DNA from 3 places in the Streptomyces sp. DF42 genome. Region 1 is predicted to be linked to each of the others. Evidence: riboswitches for the same ligand, from Rfam matches in the RefSeq annotation. Region 1 holds a riboswitch; each other region holds the start of a gene.
What was found. A riboswitch is a leader RNA that binds a small molecule or an ion and turns the genes downstream of it on or off. The one in region 1 is predicted to bind S-adenosylmethionine.

Region 1 (3,265 bases):
TGACGAGTGTTGTGCCGCTGGTGGCCAGGTCCTTGATGACAGCGAGGACTTCGCCGACCAGTTCGGGGTCGAGGGCGGAGGTGGGCTCGTCGAAGAGGATGACGCCGGGGCGCAGGGCGAGGGCGCGGGCTATGGCGACGCGCTGTTGCTGGCCGCCGGACAGTTGCCGCGGGTAGGCGCCGACGCGTTCGCCGAGGCCGACGCGTTCGAGGAGTTCCTTGGCCAGTTGCTGCGCCTCGGGCTTGCCAAGCTTTCCGGTGGCGACGGGGGCGGCGGCCACGTTGTCCAGGACGGTCAGGTGCGGGAACAGGTTGAAGTTCTGGAAGACGAACCCGATCCGCCCGCGCTGGGTGAGGATGGCCCACTCGCTCAGCTCCTTCAGGCGGTCGCCGTGCCGCTTCACGCCGATCAGCTCGCCGTTGATGCTGACGTAACCGATCTCGGGCTTCTCCAGGTGGTTGATGACCCGCAGCAGGGTGGACTTGCCGGAGCCGGAGGGGCCCAGGATGACGGTGACCTCGCCGGGGCGGACGGTCAGGTCGACGCCGTCCAGTACCCGGTGGGTGCCGTACCACTTGTGCACGTCGTGGACCTCGACGGTGGCGGCCTCGACGTCCTCCACGGCTTCGAGCGTCTCGGCGGTCATACGGCGGCCTCCCGGCGGATGCGGGCCCGCAGGTCGCAGAGACCGGTGCGGAGCTTCTGCAGTGGCGTCGGCGGCAGGCTGCGGGTGGCACCGCGGGCGTAGTGCCGCTCGACGTAGAACTGCACGACGGACACGATGCTGGTCAGGATCAGGTACCAGACGGTGACGACCAGCAGCAGCGGCACGATGTCGCCGGGGTAGGTGGACCCCATGGTCTGCGCGGAGCCGAACAGGTCGAGCAGGGAGACGTAGAAGACCAGTGAGGTGCCCTTGATCAGGCCGATGAGCTGGTTGACGTAGTTCGGGATGATCGAGCGCAGCGCCTGCGGGAAGACGATCCTGCGGAACTGGTAGCTCTTGGGCAGGCCGAGCGCGGCGGCAGCCTCGTGCTGGCCCTGGTCGACGGAGAGGATGCCGCCGCGTACGACCTCGGCCGCGTAGGCCGCCTCGTTGAGGCTGAGGCCGATGACGGCGACGACCATGTCGGTGGCGAGTCTCGACTCGTCGAAGGAGAAGAAGGCCGGCCCGAAGGGGATACCGACGCTCACCGTCTTGTACAGGGCACTGAAGTTGTAGAGGAAGATCAGCACCACGATGAGCGGGATAGAGCGCAGCGCCCAGACGTAGGTCCAGCTGACCGCGCGCAGCACCGGGCTCTTCGAGAGCCGGCCCAGTGCGAGCACGATGCCGCCGACAAGGCCCAGCACCGCACTGTAGGCGGTGACTTCGAGGGTGATCAGCAGGCCGTCGAGGATGGTGGGGCGCAGGAACCAGTAGCTCCAGCGGTCCCACTGGTAGAAGGGGTTGGTCACCAGTCCGTGCACGAACTGGGCGACCAGGACGAGTACGACCGCGGTGACGATCCAGCGGCCTGGCCGTCGCAACGGAAGAACTCGCTGGGCAGTGAAAGGTTTTGACGGACCGTCGGTGATCGGCGGCTCGGCGAGGGCGACGGTGGCACCAGGGGGTTCACTCATGGTGGGCTCCGGCTGGGTCGGACCTCCCGGAAGCACGGCGGCATGCGGCGGCGCACGCGACGGCGGGTACCGGGGGCGGGGAGGACGACGGCACACCGCGGTCGCGGTGTTCGTCAGGAAGTGCGGGGGCTGCTGAGAGAGGTCAGCCCCGACAGCGGGCGCGGGCCGGTGCGGTACACAGTGCGCTGTTCACGCGGAGCAGATCGACGGCACGATCGCCGACGAGCAGGTTCGCATACGACGGGACGCAGCCCTGGGAGCGGCGTGCGGCCGTCCTGGGAGCTGCGTACATGGCGTCACCGTCACTCTTCCGGCCCTGTGGGCCTCGCGCTTACCGAAACTTCATCGGCCGGGTCGTCACCTGGGGCACCCCACCGCGGTGGGAGGGTTGCCGGTCAGCAAGCCAGGGCTTGTCGCTGACGCTCATGACCGTTCTGAACGGTAGTTAAAACAACGGCCCGAACATTTGTCAACGCCGGTCCAGCAGATGGAAAGGCAGGCGAGCGGTGGGGGCCGTCCGGTCCAGGATCCGGCCGGCCGCTCCGGCGGCCTCCAGGCGAGGCGGCGGAGCCGCGGTCGACGATCCGGCCCGCGCGCAGCAGCGCGATCTCGCCACACACGGTCTCCGCCTCCTCCATGTAGTGAGTCGTCAACAGCACAGTGGTGCCTGCGGAGTTGAGGCCCTGGACGACCCGTCAGATCTCCGAGCGCAGCTCGACGTCGGCACCGGCCGTCGGCTCGTCGAGGATGAGCAGGCGGGGCCGGTGCATGAGGGCCCGCGCGAGGACGAGGCGCCGTTGCATGCCGCCGGAGAGTTCGTAGGCGCGTGCATCGGCCTTGTCGTCGAGGCGGAACAGGGCGAGCAGTTCGTCGGCGCGCCGGGCGGCCGCCTTCCGGCCGATGCCGTGGTATTCGGCGTGGTAGATCAGGATCTGCCGGATGGACAGGGACCGGTCGACGTTGATCTCCTGAGCGGCCGGACCGAGGCGCCTCCGGGCCTGACGGCTGCGGTGGTCGTGGCCGAAGACGGAGAGCGTGCCTGCGGTGGGTCGGACGATGTTGCACAGCGAGCCGATCAGCGTGGTCTTCCCGGCGCCGTTCGGGCGAGCAGGCCGAAGAAGGCGCCGTCCGGTATCTCCAGGTCGAGCCCGGCGACCGCGGTGAAGCCGTCTTCGTACGTCTTGCGAAGGCCCTCGACCCGCAGTGCGGGCGGACTCCCGCCGCTCCGGAAAGCGGCGGGAGTCGCGAGCGGGTCAGGCATGGAACTGGTTCGCCGGGACCGGGAGCCCGTAGTGCTCGCGCAGGGTCGTGCCTTCGTACTCCTCGCGGAACAGCCCCTTGCCGCGCAGGATCGGCAGCACATGCTCCACGAAGGCCGCGAGACCCGACGGCAGGGCGGGCGCCATGATGTTGAACCCGTCCGCGGCACCGCCCTCGAACCAGGCGGTGATCGTGTCCGCGATCTGCTCGGGTGTGCCGACGAACTCGAAGTGGCCGCGCCCGCCGCCGAGCCGGGAGATGATCTGCCGGACCGTCAGCTGCTCGCGCACTGCGAGATCGATGATCAGGTCGGAGCGGCTCTGCGAGCCTTCCAGCTTCGGTCTGGCGAGGATGAAGTCCGGCAGGGGCTCATCGAGTTCGA
Region 2 (3,265 bases), 5.1 Mb from region 1:
GCTTCTTCTCCAGGTCGGCGATGACCTCGCCGAGGTTGGCCCCTTCAGCGGCGACCTCGGCCTGGCCCCCGGTGTAGGTGCGCAGGATGGTGGGGATGCGGACGGAAACGCTCATGTTCAAACCTCCGGTCAGGTACGCGCCCTCGGGGGCGCGGGGCTGTGTTCGATGTGCGGCTACCGCCACGCGGGCGCGACCAGCCCCCAGCGGCCCGCAGACAAGAACAGCTACACGAGCCCAGCGTCGCGGAACGACTCCAGGTTGGGACGAATCGTCGCGGTCAGCCCCGTGCCGGCCACCGCGTCCAACGTCTTGAGACCGTCACCGGTGTTCAGGACGACCGTCGTCAGGGTCGGGTCCAGCAGACCGTTCTCGATCAGCTTCTTCGTCACGCCGACCGTCACCCCGCCGGCGGTCTCCGCGAAGATGCCCTCGGTCTGGGCGAGCAGCCGAATCGCGTCGACGACCTGCTCGTCGTTCACGTCCTCCACCGCACCGCCGGTGCGACGGGCGATGTCGAGGACATAAGGACCGTCCGCCGGGTTGCCGATCGCCAGCGACTTGGCGATGGTGTTCGGCTTCTGCGGCCGCACGACGTCGTGGCCCGCCTTGTAGGCGACCGACACCGGCGAGCAGCCCTCGGCCTGCGCACCGAAGATCTTGTACGGCTTGTCCGCGACGAGCCCGAGCTTGATCAGTTCCTGCAGGCCCTTGTCGATCTTCGTGAGCTGGGAGCCGGAGGCGATCGGGACGACCAGTTGGTCCGGGAGCTGCCAGCCGAGCTGCTCGCAGATCTCGTACGCGAGGGTCTTGGAGCCCTCGGCGTAGTACGGCCGCAGGTTGACGTTGACGAAGCCCCAGCCCTCGCCGGCCGGGTCGCCGATCAGCTCGGAGCAGAAGCGGTTCACGTCGTCGTAGTTGCCCTCGATGCCGACGAGCTCGCCGCCGTAGACCGCGGCCATGACGACCTTGCCCTGCTCCAGGTCGTGCGGGATGAAGACGCAGGAGCGGAAGCCGGCGCGGGCGGCGGCGGCACCCACCGCACCGGCGAGGTTGCCGGTGGAGGAGCAGGAGAGAGTGGTGAAGCCGAAGGCGCGCGCGGCCTCGATGGCCTGGGCGACGACGCGGTCCTTGAAGGAGTGCGTCGGGTTGCCGGAGTCGTCCTTCACGAAGAGCTTGCCGGCGTCGACGCCCAGCTCACGCGCCAGGTTGTCGGCCTTGACGAGCTTGGTCCAGCCGGGGTTGATGTTCGGCTTGTCCGCCACGTCCGCGGGGACGGGCAGCAGCGGCGCATAGCGCCAGATGTTCGCGGGACCCGCCTCGATCTGCTTGCGGAGCTCCTCGGTGTCGTAGGCCGAGAAGTCGTACGCGATCTCGAGCGGGCCGAAACACTCCTCGCAGGCGAAGACCGGACCGAGGGGTACCCGGTGACCGCACTCCCGGCACGAGAGAGCCGCGGCGGGACCCAGATCGACGGTGTTCGTGGTGCTTGCAACAGTCTGCGCAGCCATGTGAGGCGAGGCCCTTTCTCCTCATCTTCCTCACGACGCATCTCGTCGTGAGACGGATTTGGCACCTTCCCTAGCCGGGAGCCTCGCGGAATGATCAATATCGATCTACGAGAACCGACTGGAGGGTTGCCGGGGCTTCATCGGGCCGTATCCCTCTGCCCCTCTGGATGAGCGGTATGTAGTTGTTGAACTCGTTGAACGCGGGGACGACCCCCGACATGCGATGGTCATCAGCGTTGTTCAAGACTGTAACCGAAGGCCAGGACAGTTGAGATAGCCGTCCGATGCGCGAGATGGATCACACAGAATCCACGCTCGCCGAGAGAACGCAAAGGAGCCGCCTACGTGCTGGAAGAAGTCGAGCGCTGGCTGAGCACCCGCTCCTGGTCCCTCACCGATCGCCCGCTGCACCAGATTCTCGCCGCTAAACAGCGCACGGGCCAGTCGGTCAGTGTCGTGCTGCCCGCGCTCAACGAGGAGGAGACCGTCGGCGACATCGTCGCGGTCATCCGTCACGACCTCATGCAGCAGGTCCCGCTCGTCGACGAGATCGTGGTCGTCGACTCCGGGTCCACCGACCGCACCTCCGAGGTCGCCGCGGCGGCCGGGGCCAGGGTCGTCCACCGAGACGACGTCCTGCCCCGCCTCCCGGCCGTCCCCGGCAAGGGCGAGGTGCTGTGGCGTTCGCTGCTCGTCACGAGCGGGGACATCGTCTGCTTCATCGACGCCGACCTGAAGGAGTTCTCCTCCGACTTCGTCTACGGGATCGTCGGCCCGCTGCTCACCGACCCCGGGATCGACCTGGTCAAGGGCATGTACGACCGCCCCCTGGGAGGCGCGGCGGGCCAGGGCGGCCGGGTCACCGAACTCATGGCGCGCCCGCTGCTGAACATGCACTGGCCGCAGCTGGCCGGCTTCGTGCAGCCGCTCGGCGGCGAGTACGCGGCCCGCCGCAGCCTGCTGGAACAGCTTCCCTTCCCCGTCGGGTACGGCGTCGAGCTGGGCATGCTGATCGACGCCCTGCATCTGGTGGGCCTCGACGCGCTCGCCCAGGTGGACGTCGGTGTGCGCAAGCACCGGCACCAGGACGGGCAGGCGCTCGGCAGGATGTCCGCCACGATCTACCGCACGGCGCAGCTGAGACTGGCCCGCGGTCACCTGATCCGGCCGTCGTTGACCCAGTTCGAGCGGAGCGAGGACGGTTTCGAGCCGCGCACCTACTCCGTGGACACGGAGGAGCGGCCGCCGATGCTGGAGATCGCCGAGTACGCGTCACGCAAGGTCGCCTGACGGAGTCGCCCGACGGATGCGCGTCACGGTGCGTATACGGTCCGCCCCGAACCGCTACCAAACGTTTGAGCGTTTCCGGGCCGGGCTAGGTTGAGGTCTATGGCTTCCACGCAGGGCGCTGCTCATCAGGTGCATCAGGTGCTGGTCGCGTCCAATCGCGGCCCGGTCTCGTACGAAGTGCGGGAGGACGGCTCGCTGCTCGCCAAGCGCGGCGGCGGCGGGCTGGTCTCCGGTCTGTCCGCGATCGGGCCGGACGCGGGCGCCCTGTGGGTGTGCTCGGCGCTGAGCGACGGCGACCGGGAGGCGGTACGGCGCGGGGAGGGCGAGGCCGGCGTGCGGATGCTCGCCGTCCCGGCCGACGTGCACGCCGACGCGTACAACGGCATCGCGAACTCGGTCCTCTGGTTCGTCCACCACATGCTGTACCAGACACCGCTGGAGCCGGTCTTCGACGCGGAGTTCCGGC
Region 3 (3,265 bases), 6.8 Mb from region 1:
CCGCCCCAGCTCCGGCCCCCGAGGGAGAGAACCAGCCGTGATCACCGCGATCGTCCTGATCAAGACCAGCGTGGACCGGATCCCCGAGATCGCGGAGTCGATCGCGGCGCTGGAATCGGTGAGCGAGGTCTTCTCGGTCACCGGTACCTACGACCTGATCGCGATGGTCCGGGTCAAGCAGCACGAGGACCTGGCCGAGGTCATCCCGGGCCGCATCAGCAAAATCCCCGGCGTGGAGGGAACGGACACGCACGTGGCGTTCAGGACCTACTCGCAGCACGACCTGGAGGCGGCGTTCGCGATCGGCCTGGACTCCTGACCGGTCGCGGACACCGCCCGAAGGCGTAGCCCGGCTCAGACCGCGGGGACGCAGCGGCCTTCCTCCGTGTGGTACCGCCACTTCGCGCCGTCGCTCACCAGCTCCTTCACGGCGTTGACGAAGCGCTCGACGTGCTCGTCGGGGGTGCCGGCGCCGAAGCTCACCCGGATCGCGTTGAGGGACTTCTCGCCGGGCGCGGCCTCGGGGGCGCCGCACTCCCCCTGGGTCTGCGGGTCGCTGCCCAGCAGGGTGCGGACCAGCGGGTGGGCGCAGAAGAGGCCGTCGCGGACGCCGATGCCGTACTCGGCGGAGAGCGCGGCGGCGAAGTGCGAGCTGTTCCAGCCCTCGACGACGAAGGAGATCACGCCGACCCGGGGCGCGTCGTCGCCGAAGAGGGAGAGGATCCGGACCTCCGGGACTTCGGCGAGGCCCGCCTTCACCTTCTCGATCAGGTCCTGCTCGCGGGCGACCAGCGTGTCGAAGCCGGCCTCGGTGAGGGCCTTGCAGGCCGACGCGATGGAGTGGACGCCGATCACGTTCGGGGAGCCGGCCTCGTGGCGGGCGGCGCTCTCGTGCCACTCCACGTCCACTCCCCCGTCCTCGCGCCGCGTGACCTTGCGGCTGGCGCCGCCGCCCGCGAGGTAGGGGTCGGCGGCCCGGAGCCAGTCGGCGCGGCCGGCCAGCACGCCGGAGCCGAAGGGCGCGTACAGCTTGTGGCCGGAGAAGGCGACCCAGTCGACGTCGAGGTCCCGCACGGAGACCGGGTGGTGGGGGGCGAGCTGGGCCGCGTCCAGGACGATGCGGGCGCCGTGGGCGTGCGCGGCCGCCGCCAGCTCGCGCACCGGCCACAGCTCGCCGGTGACGTTCGAGGCGCCGGTCACGCAGACCAGTGCCGGGCCGTACCCGTCCTGGGGGGATGCAGTGCGGTCGGCGAGGGCGCGCTCCAGGGTCTCGACGGCCTGCCGCGGGGTGCGCGGGGCGTCGAGGTAGGTGACCCGGGCGTCCTTCCACGGGAGCAGGCTGGCGTGGTGCTCGGTCTCGAAGACGAAGACCTGGCAGTCGGCGGGGAGCGCGGCGGCGAGGAGGTTGAGCGAGTCCGTCGTGGAGCGGGTGAAGACCAGCTGGTCGTCGGGGCGGCAGTCGAGGAACTCCGCAACCGTCCTGCGGGCGTTCTCGAACAGGTCGGTCGACAGCTGGGAGAGGTATCCGGCGCCGCGGTGGACACTGCCGTAGTACGGGGCGTAGGCCGCCACGTCGTCCCAGACCCGCTGGAGGGCGGGGGCGCTGGCCGCATAGTCGAGCGCGGCGTAGGTGACCTCGCCGCCCGTCACGAGCGGGACGGTGACATCCCGGCCCAGAACGGGCAGCGGGGCACAAATGGTCTGGGCGACGGCAGCAGAGGAGACAGACATGGGGAACTCCCGTGAGAGGCAAGGAAAGTGAAAAGGGGTACGCGGGGGCGGGGCACTACGCCCTATCGCATTCGCTTGCTCACAGAAGACTCCTCGACGACCAGGACCCCTGGCTGTGGGAGGGGTCCGCGCTTGCCGCACACCTTGTTGTGCACGGCCTGGTCTTCACCCGGGGCACCCCGCCACGGACGGAGGGTTGCCGGACAGTCGGCCGGGGCCTCATGACTGTCACTCATGACCTGGTAGGACATCCTGCCATACGATCTTCGGTCCGCAAGGCGCAGTCCGGATCGTGGACTGCGCCCCGCGTCACTCCTCAGCGGTTGCTGACCGCCACCCAGCGCTCCAGCGTCCGCTTGGCCGCGCCCGAGTCGATCGACTCCGCCGCCCTGTCCATCCCGGCCCGCAGCTGCTCGGCGAGCGTCCCGGAGCCCGGATCGAGCGCCACGAGCGCCGCCGCCGAGTTCAGCAGTACGGCGTCGCGGACCGGGCCCGTCTCACCGTCCAGGAGCCTGCGGGCGACCTCCGCGTTGAACGACGGGTCGGCGCCGCGCAGGGCCTGCACCGGCACCAGTTCGAGGCCGACGTCACGGGGGTCGAAGGACTCCTCGGCGACCTTGCCGTCCCGGACGATCCAGACATGGGAGGTGGCCGTCGTGGTCAGTTCGTCGAGGCCGTCGTCGCCGCGGAAGACGAGCGAGGAGTTGCCGCGCTCGGCCAGGACGCCCGCGATCATCGGCGCCAGCCGGGGGTCGGCGACGCCGACCGCCTGGGCCTTGACCTTCGCCGGGTTGGTCAGCGGGCCCAGCGCGTTGAACACCGTCCGGATGCCCAACTGGCCGCGGGCGGCGGCGACATGACGCAGCGCCGGGTGGAACTTCACCGCGAAGCAGAACGTGATGCCCGCCTCCTCGGCCACCTCGGCCACCCGCACGGGCGTGAGGTCGAGGTTGACTCCCAGCTTCTCCAGGACGTCCGAGGAGCCGGACGCCGAGGAGGCCGCGCGGTTGCCGTGCTTGACGACCTTCGCGCCGGTGCCGGCCACCACGAGCGCCGACATCGTGGAGATGTTCACCGTCTTGGCGCCGTCGCCGCCCGTGCCGACGATGTCGACCGTGCGGCCCGACACCTCGATCACCTTGGCGTGCTCGTACATCGCCCGGACCACGCCGGTGATCTCCTGGACGGTCTCGCCCTTGGCGCGCAGGGCGACGACGAAGCCCGCGATCTGGGCGTCCGTCGCCTCACCCCGCATGATCTGGTCCATCGCCCATGCCGTCGCGTCGGCGCTCTGGTCGCGGCCGTACAGCAGGGCGTTCAGTACCTCGGGCCAGGAACGGCCCGCCGCGGTGTCGCCTCCAGCGGGGGTCACAGCGCTCATAAGGACGCTCCTGGGTGTCGTAGAAGTGTGTGAACTCGTAGCGGAGTCCGCGACCCCCACCCTATCCAGCCGGAAGGCATGGCAAAGGGCCCCGTCCGAACACCGGACGGGGCCCTTTGCTGTGGCGTGGCGACGCCGCAGCGATCAGTGGTG

Region 2: another riboswitch for S-adenosylmethionine. It lies ahead of thrC (threonine synthase); the one in region 1 lies ahead of ACYUED_RS43135 (amino acid ABC transporter permease).
Region 3: another riboswitch for S-adenosylmethionine. It lies ahead of ACYUED_RS11955 (aminotransferase class V-fold PLP-dependent enzyme); the one in region 1 lies ahead of ACYUED_RS43135 (amino acid ABC transporter permease).

Annotation. Positions count from the first base shown of each region.
Region 1 covers NZ_CM177859.1:9,381,318-9,384,582, reverse strand. The annotation lists gene ACYUED_RS43140 (amino acid ABC transporter ATP-binding protein) at 1-646, opposite strand, end outside; gene ACYUED_RS43135 (amino acid ABC transporter permease) at 643-1,623, opposite strand; SAM riboswitch class IV at 1,946-2,054, opposite strand; gene ACYUED_RS43130 (ATP-binding cassette domain-containing protein) at 2,319-2,681, opposite strand; gene ACYUED_RS43125 (hypothetical protein) at 2,699-2,884, opposite strand; gene ACYUED_RS43120 (LLM class flavin-dependent oxidoreductase) at 2,877-3,265, opposite strand, start outside.
Region 2 covers NZ_CM177859.1:4,301,476-4,304,740, forward strand. The annotation lists gene ACYUED_RS19465 (MoaD/ThiS family protein) at 1-115, opposite strand, end outside; gene thrC (threonine synthase) at 226-1,509, opposite strand; SAM riboswitch class I at 1,528-1,683, opposite strand; gene ACYUED_RS19475 (glucosyl-3-phosphoglycerate synthase) at 1,855-2,799, shown strand; gene ACYUED_RS19480 (alpha,alpha-trehalose-phosphate synthase (UDP-forming)) at 2,899-3,265, shown strand, end outside.
Region 3 covers NZ_CM177859.1:2,608,510-2,611,774, forward strand. The annotation lists gene ACYUED_RS11945 (rhomboid family intramembrane serine protease) at 1-41, shown strand, start outside; gene ACYUED_RS11950 (Lrp/AsnC family transcriptional regulator) at 38-319, shown strand; gene ACYUED_RS11955 (aminotransferase class V-fold PLP-dependent enzyme) at 355-1,731, opposite strand; SAM riboswitch class IV at 1,855-1,971, opposite strand; gene trpD (anthranilate phosphoribosyltransferase) at 2,048-3,112, opposite strand; gene qcrB (cytochrome bc1 complex cytochrome b subunit) at 3,257-3,265, opposite strand, start outside.